One region of the Alteromonas alvinellae genome, then DNA from elsewhere that is predicted to be linked to it. Evidence: predicted binding sites of a transcription regulator. Region 1 holds the regulator's gene; the other holds the start of a gene.
The links. The regulator FliA, encoded in region 1, starts transcription of late flagellar genes. The targets are predictions, from matches to a motif close to CTAAAGNTNNNNNNNNNNNNGCCGATA.
Positions count from the first base shown of each region.

Region 2: ACX5KA_RS01655 (DUF5610 domain-containing protein) is a predicted target of FliA. The motif match lies at 6,707-6,733, and genes of this name have one in related genera.

Region 1 covers NZ_CACSIH010000021.1:3,290-11,593, reverse strand. Annotated here, with positions in the region: gene ACX5KA_RS01475 (chemotaxis protein CheW) at 1-104, opposite strand, end outside; gene ACX5KA_RS01470 (chemotaxis protein CheW) at 122-928, opposite strand; gene ACX5KA_RS01465 (ParA family protein) at 936-1,700, opposite strand; gene ACX5KA_RS01460 (protein-glutamate methylesterase/protein-glutamine glutaminase) at 1,729-2,859, opposite strand; gene ACX5KA_RS01455 (chemotaxis protein CheA) at 2,888-5,116, opposite strand; gene ACX5KA_RS01450 (protein phosphatase CheZ) at 5,129-5,884, opposite strand; gene cheY (chemotaxis response regulator CheY) at 5,919-6,302, opposite strand; gene ACX5KA_RS01440 (RNA polymerase sigma factor FliA) at 6,339-7,070, opposite strand; gene ACX5KA_RS01435 (MinD/ParA family protein) at 7,067-7,933, opposite strand; gene flhF (flagellar biosynthesis protein FlhF) at 7,939-8,304, opposite strand, start outside.
Region 2 covers NZ_CACSIH010000023.1:24,706-33,009, forward strand. Annotated here, with positions in the region: gene ACX5KA_RS01615 (bifunctional diguanylate cyclase/phosphodiesterase) at 1-267, shown strand, start outside; gene ACX5KA_RS01620 (uracil-DNA glycosylase family protein) at 264-842, opposite strand; gene ACX5KA_RS01625 (hypothetical protein) at 957-1,262, shown strand; gene sthA (Si-specific NAD(P)(+) transhydrogenase) at 1,317-2,738, opposite strand; gene ACX5KA_RS01635 (acyl-CoA desaturase) at 2,977-4,104, opposite strand; gene fabR (HTH-type transcriptional repressor FabR) at 4,446-5,039, shown strand; gene ACX5KA_RS01645 (DUF1330 domain-containing protein) at 5,176-5,463, shown strand; gene trmA (tRNA (uridine(54)-C5)-methyltransferase TrmA) at 5,490-6,587, opposite strand; gene ACX5KA_RS01655 (DUF5610 domain-containing protein) at 6,763-8,079, shown strand; gene ACX5KA_RS01660 (RNA recognition motif domain-containing protein) at 8,156-8,304, opposite strand, start outside.

The sequences.
Region 1 (8,304 bases):
ATTACGTTAATACCGTAAGTTTCTTCACCTAAGCGATACGTCACCCATTGAAGGACTTCGTCGTTGCTGTCGGTAGCATTATTATTCATTCTTTCGTCGCTCATGAACCTGGCTCCCAATACTATGGCGTCTGGTCGTTACTGCCTAAGCCTTTGTTAAGCATAGATATTAATTCTTCAACGTCAATTAACGCGCACATTTTTTCTTTAACCATCCCTGCTAACCAGGGACGCTTACCTGTGGACTCGCGCCATTTAACATCATCGGTAGTCAAATTGACTGTATTTACAAGCTTTTCGCTTGCTAATCCCCACGCACTCTCTCCTAACATTATAAGATATCGGTAGTTAAGTGATTGTGCGAGGTTTTCGTCATATTTTTCCGGCATTACCCATTTTGCAGAGTCAACAACACTTAGTTTAGACTCTCTGTGCAACATTACACCCATAAACCAGTCAGGTTTTCCAAATAAAGGGCCTATTTTTTCAATTTGGTGTATACCACCTAGCGATGTTAATGGCACCGCTAGTGTTAATCCCGCCACCTCAAAGAATAGCGCCTGAAAGCGAAAGCCGAGAGTATCCTTTAGTGGAACTTTTGATATTGGACTTCGACCTAATACCTCGTCTTGTTCTTGCGCTGCTGAAGTTTCAGCGTAAAACTGTTGCTGTTTACCATCAACCGTCTCGACTTTTTGCGTTTCAATTAACGATGTAACCTTTTCCGCTATCGCCTCCTGCTCACTCGTTGGAGGCTCACTTTTTTCAACGGTTGAAACAAGCGCTGATTCAGCCATCTGCTGAGAAGCCTGCTCAAGCAATTTTGCCGTGCGCGCAGTCACATCTTCAGGTGTTTCTGGCTCTTTAAGAAGGCTATCTAAGTATGCCTCCATTACTTCTTCACGGGCAAATGGCGATTGCTTGCTCATGCTTTTGTTATTTCTCCAATACGGCTAACAGTTTCTCGTAGGCATTTACACCTCTCGTCTTTGGATACGCAGCAGAGATCGGAAGCTGTACCAAACTTGCATCTCTAAAGTGCGTATCAACCGGAATCACACCTTCCCAGACGCGCTCCCCGTAATCACTCATTAATCGTTTTCTTGACGCCAACGCGGCGTTTGTACGCTTATCAAACATAGTTGGAATAATCAGGGTGTCAAAGGACTTATTTAACGAACGCCCCATGATTTCCATAGTACGGATCATCCTATCCAAACCTTTAAGTGCTAAATACTCTGTCTGAGTCGGCACAATCACTTTATCGCATGCCGCTAGTGCATTTACCATCAGCACCCCTAAAACCGGAGGACAGTCGATAATAGCAACGTCGAATTCACCGGATATTGTAGCGAGTGCTTTTTTCAACACTAAGCCCATACCCTGTTCGCTTCCCATGGTTCTGTCTAGCGTCGCTAGAGCCATAGTCGCTGGTAGCACATACAAATTATCAAGCTTTGTAGGGCAAAGACAATCCATTACGTTATCGGCAGAAATCTCATTAGACTTAATAAAAATGTCGTAAACTGAATGACTTGTCGCCTCAGCATCAATACCAAAGTAATAGCTCAGCGATGCGTGTGGATCAGTATCAATCATAAGCACTCGCTTGCCCTTTTGAGCCAGCAAGCCGCCAAGGCTGACGGTTGTAGTGGTCTTACCTACCCCGCCTTTTTGATTTGCTACCGTCCACACTTTCATAATTGCTGTTCCATTACTATTCAAACTGCTATCGCATTTCGGTTTGAACGCAACTGCTCATATCATCGATACTAATATTCTTACTCGATATGTTGGCCGCGGCGACAGCTTGAGGCATACCGTAAACTACACAGGAGTCTTGGTCTTGCGCCCAAATAGTCGCACCTTTATCTTTAAGTAGTCGACAGCCTTCCCTACCGTCAGCACCCATACCCGTTAGTATGACTCCTAATACATCTCCACCATAGGCTCTAGCTAACGAGCTAAACGTAAGGTCTACACTTGGCTTGTAGTTCACTTTATCTGCCTGGCTTGCATCTACAATCGATATCCGCTTGTTGCTTCCGATAGACTCAATAAGCATTTGCTTGCCCCCGGGTGCGAGGTAAGCATGTCCAGGCTTCAAAATATCGCCTTGCTCAGCTTCCTTTACAGCAATCTTGCAATTACTGTCTAAGCGCTGTGCAAATGCGGTAGTGAAGGTTCCCGGCATGTGTTGTACAAGTAAAATGGGGTACGGGAAGTCTCCGGGTAGCGGAGAAAGCACTTTTTGAAGTGCTACAGGCCCACCTGTTGATGCCCCTATTGCCAAACATTTATACTGCTTCCCTGTTGGTCTTACAGACGAAACGGTAGGCTGCTTGGCCGCGTCTTTATGACCAGAAAGTAAACCCGACGTTTTGAAAAACGCTTGTTTAGGCGCGTTATCAGGAAGTTTTCTGGACTCAATATTGCGAAAGGATGGGCGCTTCAAACCCAGTCCTCTTCGCGCTATCAACCTGACTTTAGTACAAAGTAGCCGCGAAGCATCTTTTCTGTCTTGAGCGATGTCTTCGAATTTTTTGGGTAAAAAATCTAGCGCGCCCGCTTCTAACGCGTCAAGCGTCGCTTGGGCGCCGTGATGCGTTAATGAAGAGAACATTAAAATAGGCGTAGGACGTTTATCCATAATAACCTTCACAGCCGAAATACCATCCATAACTGGCATTTCAACGTCCATGGTTATTACATCGGGTTTAAGCGCCTCGGCTTTGTCGAGTGCATCACGCCCGTTTCTCGCTTCCCCGACAACTTCAAGTTCTCTATCACCATCGAGTATTTCTCTTACTCGACGGCGATAAAAGGTCGAGTCGTCCACGACTAGGACTTTAAAGACCATGGATTATCATTCCTGTTAATTCATCGCCTTACTTGATGGGTTTACGCGCGTACCGTTTTAGCAGGCTCGGAATATCTAAAATTAGTGCAATTCCACCGTCTGACGTAATTGTAGCTCCCGCCATACCAGGCGTTCCTTGCAACAATGCATCCAACGGTTTGATAACCACTTCTTCCTGGCCTATCAGCGCGTCTACGACAAACCCGACTTGCTGTGTACCAATTTGTACTACAACAACATGCCCCTTTTCTTTATCGATATTTTTGGGGCCTCGGATTAGCCATTCGCCAAGGAAAAACAAAGGAATTGCTTTTGAACGAACTATCATTGTTAATTGGCCATCGACCGTATTGGTCTTCTTGATGTCCATATTTATTATTTCGTTCACCGCACCTAATGGTAACGCAAAGGTCTGTTTTCCTACAACAATCATTAATGTGGGTAGAATGGCTAGCGTTAGCGGAACTTTAATATCCAGTCGCGTGCCTTTTCCTAGCTGCGAATCGATATTAACCGTACCGTTAAGCTGGTTAATTTTGGTCTTAACCACGTCCATACCCACACCACGACCAGAAATATCACTAATTTCAGTTTTAGTGGAAAAGCCTGGTGCAAATATAAGATTGAACGCTTCAACATCTGACATTCGTGCTGCAGCATCCGCGTCTAGTACACCACGACTAATAGCGATCTCTTTTAGCTTCTCGGCATCCATTCCCTTACCATCATCTTCGATAGTAAGAAGAATGTGGTCGCCTTCTTGAGATGCCGATAGCTGAACCGTACCCATGCGCGGTTTACCCGCTGCAGCGCGGTCATCCGGCATCTCAATACCATGGTCGACGGAGTTTCTCACCAAATGCACTAGGGGATCGGCCAGAGCTTCAACCAAGTTTTTATCTAAATCGGTTTCTTCACCGACCAGCTCTAAGGTAATTTCTTTCTTTAAGCTTCTTGCGAGGTCTCGAACAACACGAGGGAAGCGACCAAACACCTTCTTGATAGGCTGCATGCGGGTTTTCATTACCGCACCTTGCAAGTCACCCGTTACCACATCTAAGTTGGCGATAGCTTTTGACATGCTCTCGTCGTTGCTATTGATACCTAAGCTAATGAGTCTATTTCTAACCAAAACTAGCTCACCGACCATATTCATTATTTGGTCTAGGCGCTTAGTATCTACACGTACAGTGGTCTCTGCAGGAGGTGCTGCTGGGCTCGCTTTCTTATCATCTTTTTTAGGTGCTGCTTTGGGCGCAGCAGGAGCGCTTGTTTTGGCTGGCGCTGGTGTCGCTTTAGGCGCGGCTGGCGCAGCTTGTTTTGCTTTCTGAACAGCTTCTGTTGCTGCTTTATCTACAAGAGGCTCTGGCGACGTTGTCGCCGCGCCCTGCTTAGTCGGCCCCTGGCCAGAACCATGTAACTGATCAAGTAGCGCTTCGAATTCATCGTCGGTAATTTCTTCGTCACCTGCGCTGGTTGCTGATGAAGATGGCGTTGCAGATGCTGGAGCTGGCGCAGCCGCCGCTTTTTCTTCACCGCCAAATTTACCTTTTCCGTGAAGGTCGTCTAACAGTGCTTCGAACTCTTCGTCGGTAATATCATCGCTATCAGAACTCGCCGCCGGCACTGGTGACTTAGCAGGTTCGCTTTTTGCTGGTGCTGACTGCCCTGGCGCACCAGAGCCATGAAGTTCATCGAGAAGTGCCTCAAACTCATCTTCAGTTATTTCGTCAATACCACCGCTACTGTCACCCACGTCCGTCGTTGAAGGCGCAGGCTCTTCTATAACTAACTCGGGCTCTTCAGCAACCACCTCTGGCTCGGCAGCGGGCGTACTGGCGTTCTCGAATATGTTTTCATCTGGAGATTCTGGGCGGCTTAATTTGTGTAAAACGTCCACTAGATGCGCATCTGCAGGCTCCAATGGATCGCGCGCTTTTACGCGCTCGAACATTTCAACGACCACATCCGTGGCCTGCAAAATAATATCCATTAATTCAGGTGTTAGCGTTCTTTGGCCATTGCGCATTACGTCAAAAACGTTTTCGGCACCGTGACAAATTTCAACTAACTCAGTAAGAGAAAGGAAGCCCGCTCCGCCTTTTACTGTGTGATAGCCACGGAAAATTGCATTTAATAAATCCGCGTCTTCAGGATTGTTCTCAAGATCAACGAGCTGTTCTTGTAATTGTTCAAGTATCTCTCCGGCCTCAACCAAAAAGTCCTGTAATATATCCTCGTCAACATCAAACGACATGCGCCCGCTCCCCTAAAAACCTAAGCTAGACAGAAGATCATCTACATCATCTTGACCTGAAACGACATCGTCCCGTTGATCAGCATCAATGATTGGGCCTTCCGCCTCTACACCATCAACCTTATCGGCCTTAACGCTAGATGGTTTAGTGTGTTCTGTACCGTCGCGTTCCCCAAACATGGTAAGCATGTTTACAAGACTATCTTCTACCTCTTTTACAAGGTCGATAACGCGACGAATAACCTGCCCTGTTAAGTCTTGATAGCCCTGTGCCATCAAAACTTCGGTAAGCAATTGTGTAAGTTTAGCTGACTGAGCCGAACCTTCTTCCAATAATTCGTCTAAGTCTGCGCATAAAGCCTTAAATTCACCAAGTTCGATTTGGCGATTCATAAGCTTCTTCCACTCTGGCATGACCTTTTCGATCCGCTCCGACAGCATTTCTGCTATCGGCATGCTCGCCTCAACGGCATCCATAGTAGTATTAGCAGCTTTTTCAGTTTCTTCAATTACGTAGGTAAGGCGGGACTGCGCATCAGGAATGTCATCTGTAGCTAAATTTTTGATGCGGTCGTCTATTTGAAAGTTATTCAACGCGTCGTGGAGTTGACGCGTCAATTTACCTACTTCAGCAAACAACTCAACGTTTTCTTTCATTGAGACGGCTTCAAGTAGTGCGCTAGCTGAAGTCTTATCGCCTTCTTCAAGAAAGGCGACAAGTTGTTTTGCTTCCTCTAACGATATTGGAACGTTTACATTCGTTGTCATCCAGTAAACCTCATTTATCTGGTGAGCGTCTGGATCAACCTAAACGTTCGAATATTTTATCTAATTTTTCTTTTAGTGTTGCTGCTGTGAACGGCTTTACAACGTAACCATTTACACCTGCTTGCGCCGCTGCAACGATTTGCTCTTTTTTCGCTTCCGCAGTAACCATAAGCACAGGCAAATGCTTAAGCTTATCGTCTGCTCTTATAGCGCGAAGCAAATCGATGCCCTGCATACCAGGCATATTCCAATCGGTCACAACAAAGTCGAAATCGCCCTGTTGTAACATAGGTAATGCAGTGCTTCCGTCATCCGCTTCCTGGATGTTGGCAAAACCCAAATCTTTTAGCAGGTTTTTGATGATTCGTCTCATGGTAGAAAAGTCATCGACCACGAGAATTTTCATGCTTTTGTCCAAAATAGCCTCCAGTGAGGGGTTAATTGTTATTAATCTCTATTCTTCGTCAGCTTGCCACGACTTCATTCGTGATTTGAGTTTTAACATGGCTTGACTATGAATTTGACTGACTCTCGACTCACTTACATCAAGAACTTCGCCTATTTCTCTTAAGTTTAGTTCTTCATCGTAATAAAGTGAAAGTACAATCGCTTCTCGCTCAGGTAATGTCGTAATTGCATGGGCAAGCGCTTTTTGAAAAGCACCCTGCATTAAATCTTCTAACGGTGCGTCACTGCCTCTACTTTGTTCAGTAGTAATAACATCTTCCGACACACCTAAATCTTCAATACCCACTAGCTTTCCGGCATTTACTTCATTAAGCATCTGGTGATAATCCTGCAAGCTTACGTTAAGCTTGTCAGCAATATCTGAATCTCGTGCATCGCGCCCTGTCTCGCTCTCTACTTGAGATATCGCTTCCGTTATGGCGCGGCCGTTACGGTGAACAGAACGCGGGGTCCAATCACCTTTTCGTATCTCGTCGAGCATGGCACCACGAATTCGAATTCCTGCGAAGGTTTCGAAACTTGCGCCTTTAGAGCCGTCAAAGTTTCGAGCGGCCTCTAGCAACCCAATCATGCCTGATTGAATAAGGTCATCAACAAGTACGCTGGCAGGCAGTCGCGCAATCAAATGATGCGCAATTCGCTTTACCAGAGGCGCATGTCTTTCGACTAACTGCGATTTATCTGTTTGTTGTTGATAAGCGGCTGCCTTGCTGTTCAACGCTGACTTCCTACGGCTTTTTCTGCAACTAATTGTTCAATGAAAAATTCTAAGTGGCCACCGGGCTGCGCTGGAATTGGCCACGTAAGTGCTTTACTTGCCAACTTAGTTATCGCTACTGCTGCCGGAGAACCTGGAAAGGCGTCAACAATAGCCGTTTGCTTGCGCACCGCCTTGCGAATATTCTCGTCGAAGGGCACTGTCGCCACTAATTCTAGTGCAACATCGAGAAAACGCCCTGTCACTTTGCTTAATTTGCTAAATAATTCCTGACCTTCACGCACATCGCGCACCATATTGGCTACGACTTTAAAACGAAAAACACCGTGCTCGCGGTTAAGAATTTTTATTAGTGCGTAGGCATCTGTTAAAGATGTTGGCTCATCGCATACGACGACCATAATATCTTGTGAGGCCTTTGAGAAGCTCAATACCATATCTGATATGCCTGCCGCGGTGTCGACAATAAGCACATCTATCTGAGACCGTAATTCGCTAAACGCTCTGATTAAACCAGCGTGTTGCGTTGGTGAAAGCTCTGCCATTGACTGCGTGCCTGATGTGGCAGGCGCAATCTTAATGCCGTGAGGACCGGTCACTAGCACTTCGTCCAACGTGCATTCTCCAGAGAGTACATGAGATAGATTTTTCTCAACCCTTAGCCCTAACATCACATCTACGTTGGCAAGGCCAAGGTCGGCGTCAAGAACCATTACTCGCTTACCCTGCTTCGCCATCGCGATAGCGGTGTTAAGTGTAATGTTCGTTTTACCTACGCCACCTTTACCACCAGTGACGGCGATTACTTTGATTAACCGTGATTGCTTCATTTTTCTTAAGCTACTCGCTTGATCGTCAATCATACTGCTTATGCTGTTTTAATTGCGTTGTTACCACTAGTATGATTCAAACCGTACTTTTTATAAAGCTTTGCAGCAGCGGAAACCAAAGATTTCGCTTCTGCAATCTTAATGTCTTCAGGCACTTTTTGACCATCGGTGACATAACTAACCGGAAGTTGGTATTCAACTGCTGCACTAAGCACCTCTCCCAAAGAGTAGCACTCATCTAACTTTGTGAAAATACAGCCACTTAGTTCAATATCATCATACGCTTGAATAATTCTCTGCAAAGCAGGGTATTGCGTATTAGCTTGCGCTACCAAATATTTTTTTACTTTTGGCATTTGGCCGTTGTCGAACTGCTTAATTTGCTTAATTAATCGACTATCACG
Region 2 (8,304 bases), on a different contig from region 1:
AGTTATCTACAGCAGCTACCGCTAGACCGGCTAAAGGTTGATCGTTCATTCGTTAAAGATATTAAGCCAGGCGCAAGTGCAGTGTTAGCTGAAACCATAGTAACGCTGGGTAACAAGCTAGGCTTACTGACTATTGCTGAAGGCGTGGAAAAAAGAGAGCAGGCGAGTTACATGATAAAGCTCGGTTGTGATGAGGCCCAGGGCTACTTATACGCGAAGCCCATGCCGTTCGACGCGCTTTTAGCGTTTCTTGAAGAGCACGATTAAACTTTCAATACAGACTCTATAGTGTCTCGCAACTTCGGAAGGATATCTAATTCAAACCAAGGGTTTTTGGCGAGCCACCTGTTGTTTCTACCGGACGGGTGGGGCAGTGCGAAATGTGTTTCAGTCGGACTGCGTACAGCTTCAGTTAACGTTTTGTGTTGCGGTAAATAATACTGTTGCGAGTAACGTCCCACGTAAAGCGTTACTTTAGGTTTTAAATGAAGAATAAAGTCATTATGCCAAGCGGGGGCGCATTCTTTTCTTGGCGGGGCATCGGCTCCATTTTTATAACCTGGAAAGCAGAAGCCCATTGGCAGCACCGAAATTAAGCGTGGGTTATAAAAGATCTCCCTCGAGACAGACAACCAATCGCGTAACCGATCCCCGCTGGGATCATCAAACGCAATGGTGCGTTCATGAGCTTTTAACCCCGGTGCTTGCCCAATAATAAGCACCTTGGTTGATGGTGCAGTGCTAAATATGGGGTTGGGTTGATGCGGTAGGTGAGGGGTACACAGTCTACAATTTCTCGCTTTAACCACCAATGCATCGTGGCCTTTCACATTTTTCTCCAAATATTTCTCTTTGTCATACTTTTGTCACAAAACTATGATCTCAGTTTGACTATCTTATGTATATACAGTATGTTTAATAGTGACAGTAGTAGACTGTAGCACAGGAGAAGAAACATGCGTAAAGTAGTACTAACATTAGCTCTTTCAGCAGCCTTTGGTATTGCGCATGCGGAATCTGGTGAAAACCAGCTTTTCGATTGCATGGATGCGAAAACATTCGAAATGAATAACCAATGTATGTCTGATCAAATCGGCAATAACATTCGTTTCCGTGATGCACAAGCAAAGCTGATCGACATTGCAAGCGAGAGTCAGGGTGACTACGCCATTGCAACAATGACATTCGATCAAGAAAATATGCACATCGACATCGTAGCACACAAAGACTCGCTTAATGCGCTTGCTGCGAACCGTAACTAATTTTTAGTTATTGCATTTAAGCCGGCGACAATTTCGCCGGCTTTTTTGTGCCTATTAGAAAATCCTATTCAGCCCATTAATAGCAGCAACTCGATAAGCTTCGGCCATGGTCGGATAGTTAAATGTGGTGTTAACGAAGTAGTCTATGGTATTTCCTTCGCCTTTTTGCTGCATGATAGCTTGGCCGATATGAACAATCTCTGAGGCACGTTCGCCGAAACAATGAATACCTAAGATTTCTTTTGTTTCACGATGGAACAAAATTTTCAAACTTCCTGTCTGCGTAGACGCAATTTGCGCTCTGGCCAAATGTTTGAACTGGGCTCTTCCTACTTCATAAGGCACTTTTGCTGCGGTAAGTTCTTGCTCTGTTTTTCCTACAGAACTGATTTCCGGAATAGTATAAATACCAGAGGGTATATCTTCTACCAACGCCGAATGCGTTTTTATGCCAAGCATAGCTTCCGCGGCAAAACGACCTTGGTTGTAAGCTGCAGATGCTAAGCTTGGATAACCAATCACATCGCCGACCGCAAAGACATTGTCTACGTCGGTCTGATAATTTTCATTCACTCTAAGCTGACCTCTGCCATCAGCTTTCAAACCAATATTTTCGAGTTTAAGTGTATCTGTATTACCCGTTCTTCCGTTAGCAAACAGAAGACAATCTGCACGCATGCGCTTGCCTGACTCTAAGTTTAAAATAACCGAGTCATCGGTAGCCTCAACCGAAGAATAGGCTTCATTATGACGAATGAGTACGCCATTGTTCCACAGGTGATAACTGAGCGCGTCAGAGATCTCGTCATCTAGGAAAGATAAAAGTCGATCGCGCATGTTTACCAGGTCAACTTTCACACCTAAACCTCTGAAGATGCTGGCATATTCGGAGCCGATTACCCCTGCACCATAAATGATGATGGACTTAGGATCGTGATCTAAAGATAGGATAGTGTCTGAGTTATAAATACGCGGGTGACCAAAGTCGATGTCTTTAGGACAATAAGGACGCGACCCTGTGGCAATAGCAATTTGGCCAGCAGTGACTGTATCTTTAGAGCCATCTTTACGGGTTATCTCTAACGTATGCGCATCTACGAAACTGGCTTCGCCGTGAAATAGCGTTACGCGGTTTCTATCGTAGAATGAAGAACGAAGTCTAGTTTGGCTTTTTACCACACCGCTAGCATGGCGCATGATGTCAGAGAACGTAAGACTTTTACTTAAGTGGTTGTCGGCAAACAAGGGAGAAGAGTTATATTCAATAAGACGGCTTACTGAGTGACGAAGGGCTTTCGATGGAATGGTACCCCAATGGGTACAGCCCCCTCCCACTGCCTCGTAGCGCTCAACAACCGCCACTTTTTTTCCGGCTTTGGCAAGCTGCATTGCAACACCTTCTCCACCAGGACCTGTGCCGATAACTATTGCGTCATAGTGATACGATGGAGCTTTTGTTTTTTGCTTCGTTGCCATGTTACCTTCCCGTATTATTACTTCTATGATGTGGCGTCTGAAATCACAGTAACCGCCATAATTCAGTTTATGATGTAGCTTGAACATCTAACTCAGAATAAAGCTAAGTTTTTATCCCAACCTTACAAACTCCAGTATAACTACCTTACTTGATGTGTCATTCCAACTATAGATCAAAAAAAACCACATAAGCATAGACTTATGTGGTTTTTTACGAATACAAGGGTAAAGAAAGTAGTTATGCCATTTGAAGCGACAAACTCTGCAATTGTGTCCATTTTTCTTTCTGAACAGCAAAGGCGTGTTTCAGCTCTTTATATTTATATGCAAGCTCAAGTCCTTCAATACTCCGCTTTAAGGTGCGTTGCTTAACGCGCATCACGCGTTTTTTCGTGGCATAGTATTCACTCATACGCTGCATCAACAAGTCGTACTCTTCTTGAATAGTGTGCATCATTTCTTCCGCGTTCGGCAGTAGTGATACTTTTTCACTTGCCCTTTGAAGCTGCATCGCCGCTAGGGCTTTTTCGATGCGCTCTTCAGGTACTTTACGAAGGTTCGACGTCAAACCTACAAAAGACAGACCTCTGATTAGCCACTTGGTAGGATCGAACTGGTACCAGCGAATGCCATTCCGATAATCGTACTCAAAGATGTGATGGTAATTGTGATAACCTTCACCAAAGGTAAAAAACGCAAGAATACCGTTATCTCGTGCTGTGTTCTTATCGGTGTAAGGCTGGCTACCCCAAAAATGAGCAAGAGAATTGATGAAGAAGGTTACATGATGCACTAGCACCAGGCGAAGTACACCGGCTACCAGGATCATGCCTAATACGTCACCATTTAAATAGCCCAAAAGACCCGTGATACCAAAGTTAGCCGCCAGCACGATGGGCAAATAGTAGTTATGCTGCCACATCACCACTTTATCTTTTTGAAGATCTTTACAGTTACTGTAGTCATCGTAACGTTTGGCCTGATACTCACGCAACATCCAGCCGATATGCGCAAACCAAAGCCCTTTCTTCGCAGAGTAGGGGTCTTTATCGTTGTCATCAACATGACGATGATGAACACGATGATCTGACGACCAGTGCAAAATACTATTTTGCAGCGCCATAGCGCCACCAATCGCAAGGATCACACGAACTACAACATTGGCGTCGTAAGTTTTATGCGACCATAAGCGGTGATAGCCGGCAGTTATAGACATACCGGTAAAGTAAAATAGGAATATAGCCGCACCGATTTCTGCCCAATCGATGCCTTGATACGCCACCCATAGCGGCACACCAATAAACGCAATTGCGCCAGATATAATAAATACCAGCACATTAGTAAGGATAAGAGGAGGTTTTTTCATTTTATACAACTTGGCTTACAACTGTTCGCTAATTTATCGTTTTACGAGGCTTCAGGCAAGCAAAACCCAGATTAGTTCTGCTTACATGTGTAAAGTTTAATTATAGTAAAGCTACGCTGAAGCGCTCGTTATTTGCGGATTTTTCTGCTTAATGCTTGTTTATAAAAGAGATGATTCTGTTTCTCTTTCCCCACAGGTGTGTGTTGCGATAAACTACACATGCTAGTCTTTGATGTGCGGAGTTTGATTGCGTTAATGGCTATTCAGATGACGCTAGGGCTTCAATCCCGAGCGCTAAAAATCATCAAGCCGTTCAGAGCTAATCAACCTATGGTGCGAATGTGAGTCGACAAGAACAGAAATTAAAAACCCGCCAAAATATCATTCATGCTGCGTTTTCTTTGCTCGATGAAAACCGCAGCCTATCGGCAATCAGCTTGCGTGAAGTTGCCCGAGAGGCAGGTATAGCACCTACGTCTTTTTATCGACACTTCAAAGATATGGACGAATTGGGTTTAACGCTGGTGGATGAAGCCGGGTTAGCATTGCGGCAGCTTATGCGTCAGGCAAGGCGGCGTATAGCCTCTGGAGGCGGCGTAATACATACTTCTGTTGAAACCTTCATGGAATTTATTGCGGCAAATACAAACGTATTTCGTTTATTACTACGCGAGCATACTGGTACGTCGTCGGCTTATCGGTTGGCAGTATTTAGAGAGATTCAACACTTCATCGACGAGTTGACCGACTACATTATTGAACAGCAGGGCGTAGAATACGCATGCGCGCAGCTTCAAGCTGATGCCATGGTAAGGCTTGTATTCAGTGCGGGGGCCGAAGCATTAGAAGCAGATGAAAAACTAAGAGGTGAAATTGGTGAAAGAGTGAAAGCCCAATTGCGCTTTGTTCAAGTAGGTGCGACTCAGAAAGCCTAGCAGTGAAGTATTATCAAATGTTTTACGAAACAGATTCTTGTGTAAACCTTCTTATTACATAGCATATTACTTGTTAAGCTCTCTATAAAATAATGACTGGATACAGTCAGTCAATGTTAAGAAAAGAGAGCTCAATATGTATTATTCAGTTTTAGAAGTCACACCTACCGATGAAGCCTGGATCCCTCGCTATGTAAAACTCGCAGCGGATATAGTGTCGAAACATGGCGGAAAATATTTAGCGAACAGTGCAAATCATCAAACTTTAGAAGGCGAAAGAAAAGAACCTGCTATTCGCGTTATCATTCAGTGGCCTTCAAAGCAACATGCACTCGATTTTATGTCTGACCCGGACTACCTTCCGTTACTAAAATTAAGAACTGACGGTTCAGTTAGTCATCATGCTCTTGTGGAAGGCAAATAGTAGACAAATGAAGACTTACACGGAAACTAGCCTTTGCGTGTAAGTAAAACGCCAGCCTCAATGTGATGAGTAAACGGGAATTGATCGAATAGTGCCGATTGAGCAACGTGGTGAGTTTCACTTAAAAGCTCAAGGTTTTGCGCCAACGTTTCAGGGTTACACGAGATATACACGATATTATCGTAATCCTGAATCATTCTAAGCGAGTCTTCATCTAACCCAGCTCTTGGTGGGTCAACCAATACAGTTGTGAAATTATATGTACTTAGATCAATGCCTTCTAAGCGACTAAACGTACGTTCACCTTTCATAGCCTGAGTGAATTCTTCAGCGGCGAGTCTTACGATCTTCACATTATCAAGCTGATTTTGTTCAATATTAAACTGCGCAGCTTGTACAGAGGGCTTGGCTATTTCGGTCCCCACAACATTATCGAAGTGAAGGGCTAGCGGCAGTGAGAAGTTACCTGCACCGCAATACATCTCCAGTAAATCGCCAGAGAGCGGCTTTACGCAATCTAGTGCCCATTCAATCATGCTACAGTTTACTTCGGCATTGGGCTGAGTGAAGCTATTTTCGATATGCTTAAATATGAATTCTTTGCCATTAACGGGTAAGCGCTCAATAACAAAATCGTTGTCGATAATAAGCTTTTGTTTTCTCGCACGGCCGATGATGTTTACCTTCGTAAAGTGAGCCTCGAGTTTCGCCTTTAATTCTATTGCAGCCTCTTGCCACTTTTCATCTAGTTGACGATGGTATAAAAGGCTGATGACAAGCTCGCCAGATAGTGCAGAAAGATAATCGATTTGAAAAAGCTTCTTTCTTAGCGCTTCATTTGGTCTTACTTCTTTTAACAACAGCGTCATAGCATCGTTTATTGCTTTACAAGCAGGAGGAAAGCTATCTACGCGGTACTTTTCTTTTGTTTCCTGGTTGAACATGATGTGAAACAAATCATCGCCCTCATGCCATACTCTAAATTCGGCGCGCATACGGTAGTGAGTTGGTTGCGATGGAAATACGGACAAGTCAGGCGCATCGAACGGAGAAAGTAACGCAGTAAGACGTTCTACTTTTTCGTCCAACTGAGCTTGATAGCGTTGTTGTTCGGTCGCGGTCATAAAATTCTCCATTCAGTGTTGAGGTCGCGAATTGTAGTCTCTTAGAAAATAACTGCAACAAGCGCAATCCACTTCTGCACTATTATTGAGGAGCAGGTAGAAAAAAATCTGTATTAAAATTAAACAATACTGATTCTTAGCCGATAATAAGAAAGAGGATAGTGAGGATCAAATTATGAACGTGGGTCAAATTAAGGCTTTCATGGGCGATCAGAAGGTTGATCAAAAAGCAGATCAAAAGGCATCTGTTCACCCGAATGAAGCATTAAAAAAACAGTTGCAGCAAGATGGATTGCAGCAAGCAGCTGAATTTTCTAAACAACAGGCGGCTTCAGTATCTGTTTCAAGTAGCCAAACTAGCATTGGCTTGCGTGTGGTAAGTAGTAGCCTTAATCAAGCCTTAGAAATAGATGGCCAAAAGCCGCAAGCAACCAAAGAGAAAAATATTGAAGAGAAGTCGAGCAGTTTGTTCGATTTTGAAAAGGTTGCCAGAAATGTACTTAAGTTTGTAGGCGGTGTTATTCGTGGAGCAGCTGATGGTGGTGCAAGCGATGAGAAGTTAAATGGTTTATTTAGCCAAGCGAGAGAAGGCGTAAGCCGAGGCTTTGCTATGGCTGAAAAAGACCTAGCGGGTTTCATGAATGAAGAGATTGAACAAGGAATGGTAAAAAGTCGCGATCTCATCGATACGGGAATAAACGATCTGGAAAGTGACATATTCGGTCGCCAGCAGCCGAACGCCGTATCACTTTCATCCTTAAACGCAGTAGCTGCATCGGATGAGAAAAGCGGGAGCTTGCTGATTCGAACTAAAGATGGGGACGAAGTGAGTTTTAGTTTTGAGAGTCTTCGCTCGTTCCAAGCGTCTCAACAACTTAACTTCCAAGCCCAGGCATCTCAGGAGCAATCTGGCGGCAGTGGTGAGCAAGGTGAAAACAATTTTACAGCATCATACCAACAACAAACTTCTTACCAATACTATGAACGAAGCGGTATTAGTTTTTCATTGAAAGGCGAACTTGATGCAGATGAGTTGGAATCGATCGCTGATTTGGTCGGTCAAGTTCAGGATCTTGCCGATACTTTCTACAGCGGAGATATAGACAAAGCTTTCGAAGACGCACTAAGTTTAGGCTTTGACGATAAAGAGTTGGTTGGCTATGCGTTGCAGTTGAATAGGACTACGCAAACCGAAGTGTTAAAAACATACGAGAATATCCAGCATTACAACGAGGATAAAAGCGATAACGGGCAGTTTGGAAATGTGGTTAGTCCCATTGCTCAATACTTAGAGAAGATGATGGATACTTTTGCGAATGCAGAAAGCAAGCTAGAGAGCAGTGAAGACTACAATGCTTTAATAGCTGGTATCATTAACGAAATGGAAGATGTTCAGGTACCCGACCTCATATCAGCAATAAATAGATTCCGCTCATTTAACCAAACCCTGTTAGAGGGTCTTCCTCAATCTGCTGAAACTAGCGAAAGTTAGTGGTCTACCAAAATAAAAAGCCCGGAAGAAAGCTAACCGGGCTTTTGTTGAATAACTGATACTTGAGTATACAGGGCTATGCGTGTTCGACTTTATCCTTTGCAGGACGAACCTTAAGTGTTCGTTCCTGAAAGATTGAGTCGTTTGTCTTATCAATAACACTGTTAAGATCGTCTGTGACAACCTCGATAAAACCGTAGCCTTTTCTCTTTCCAGTTTTACGAT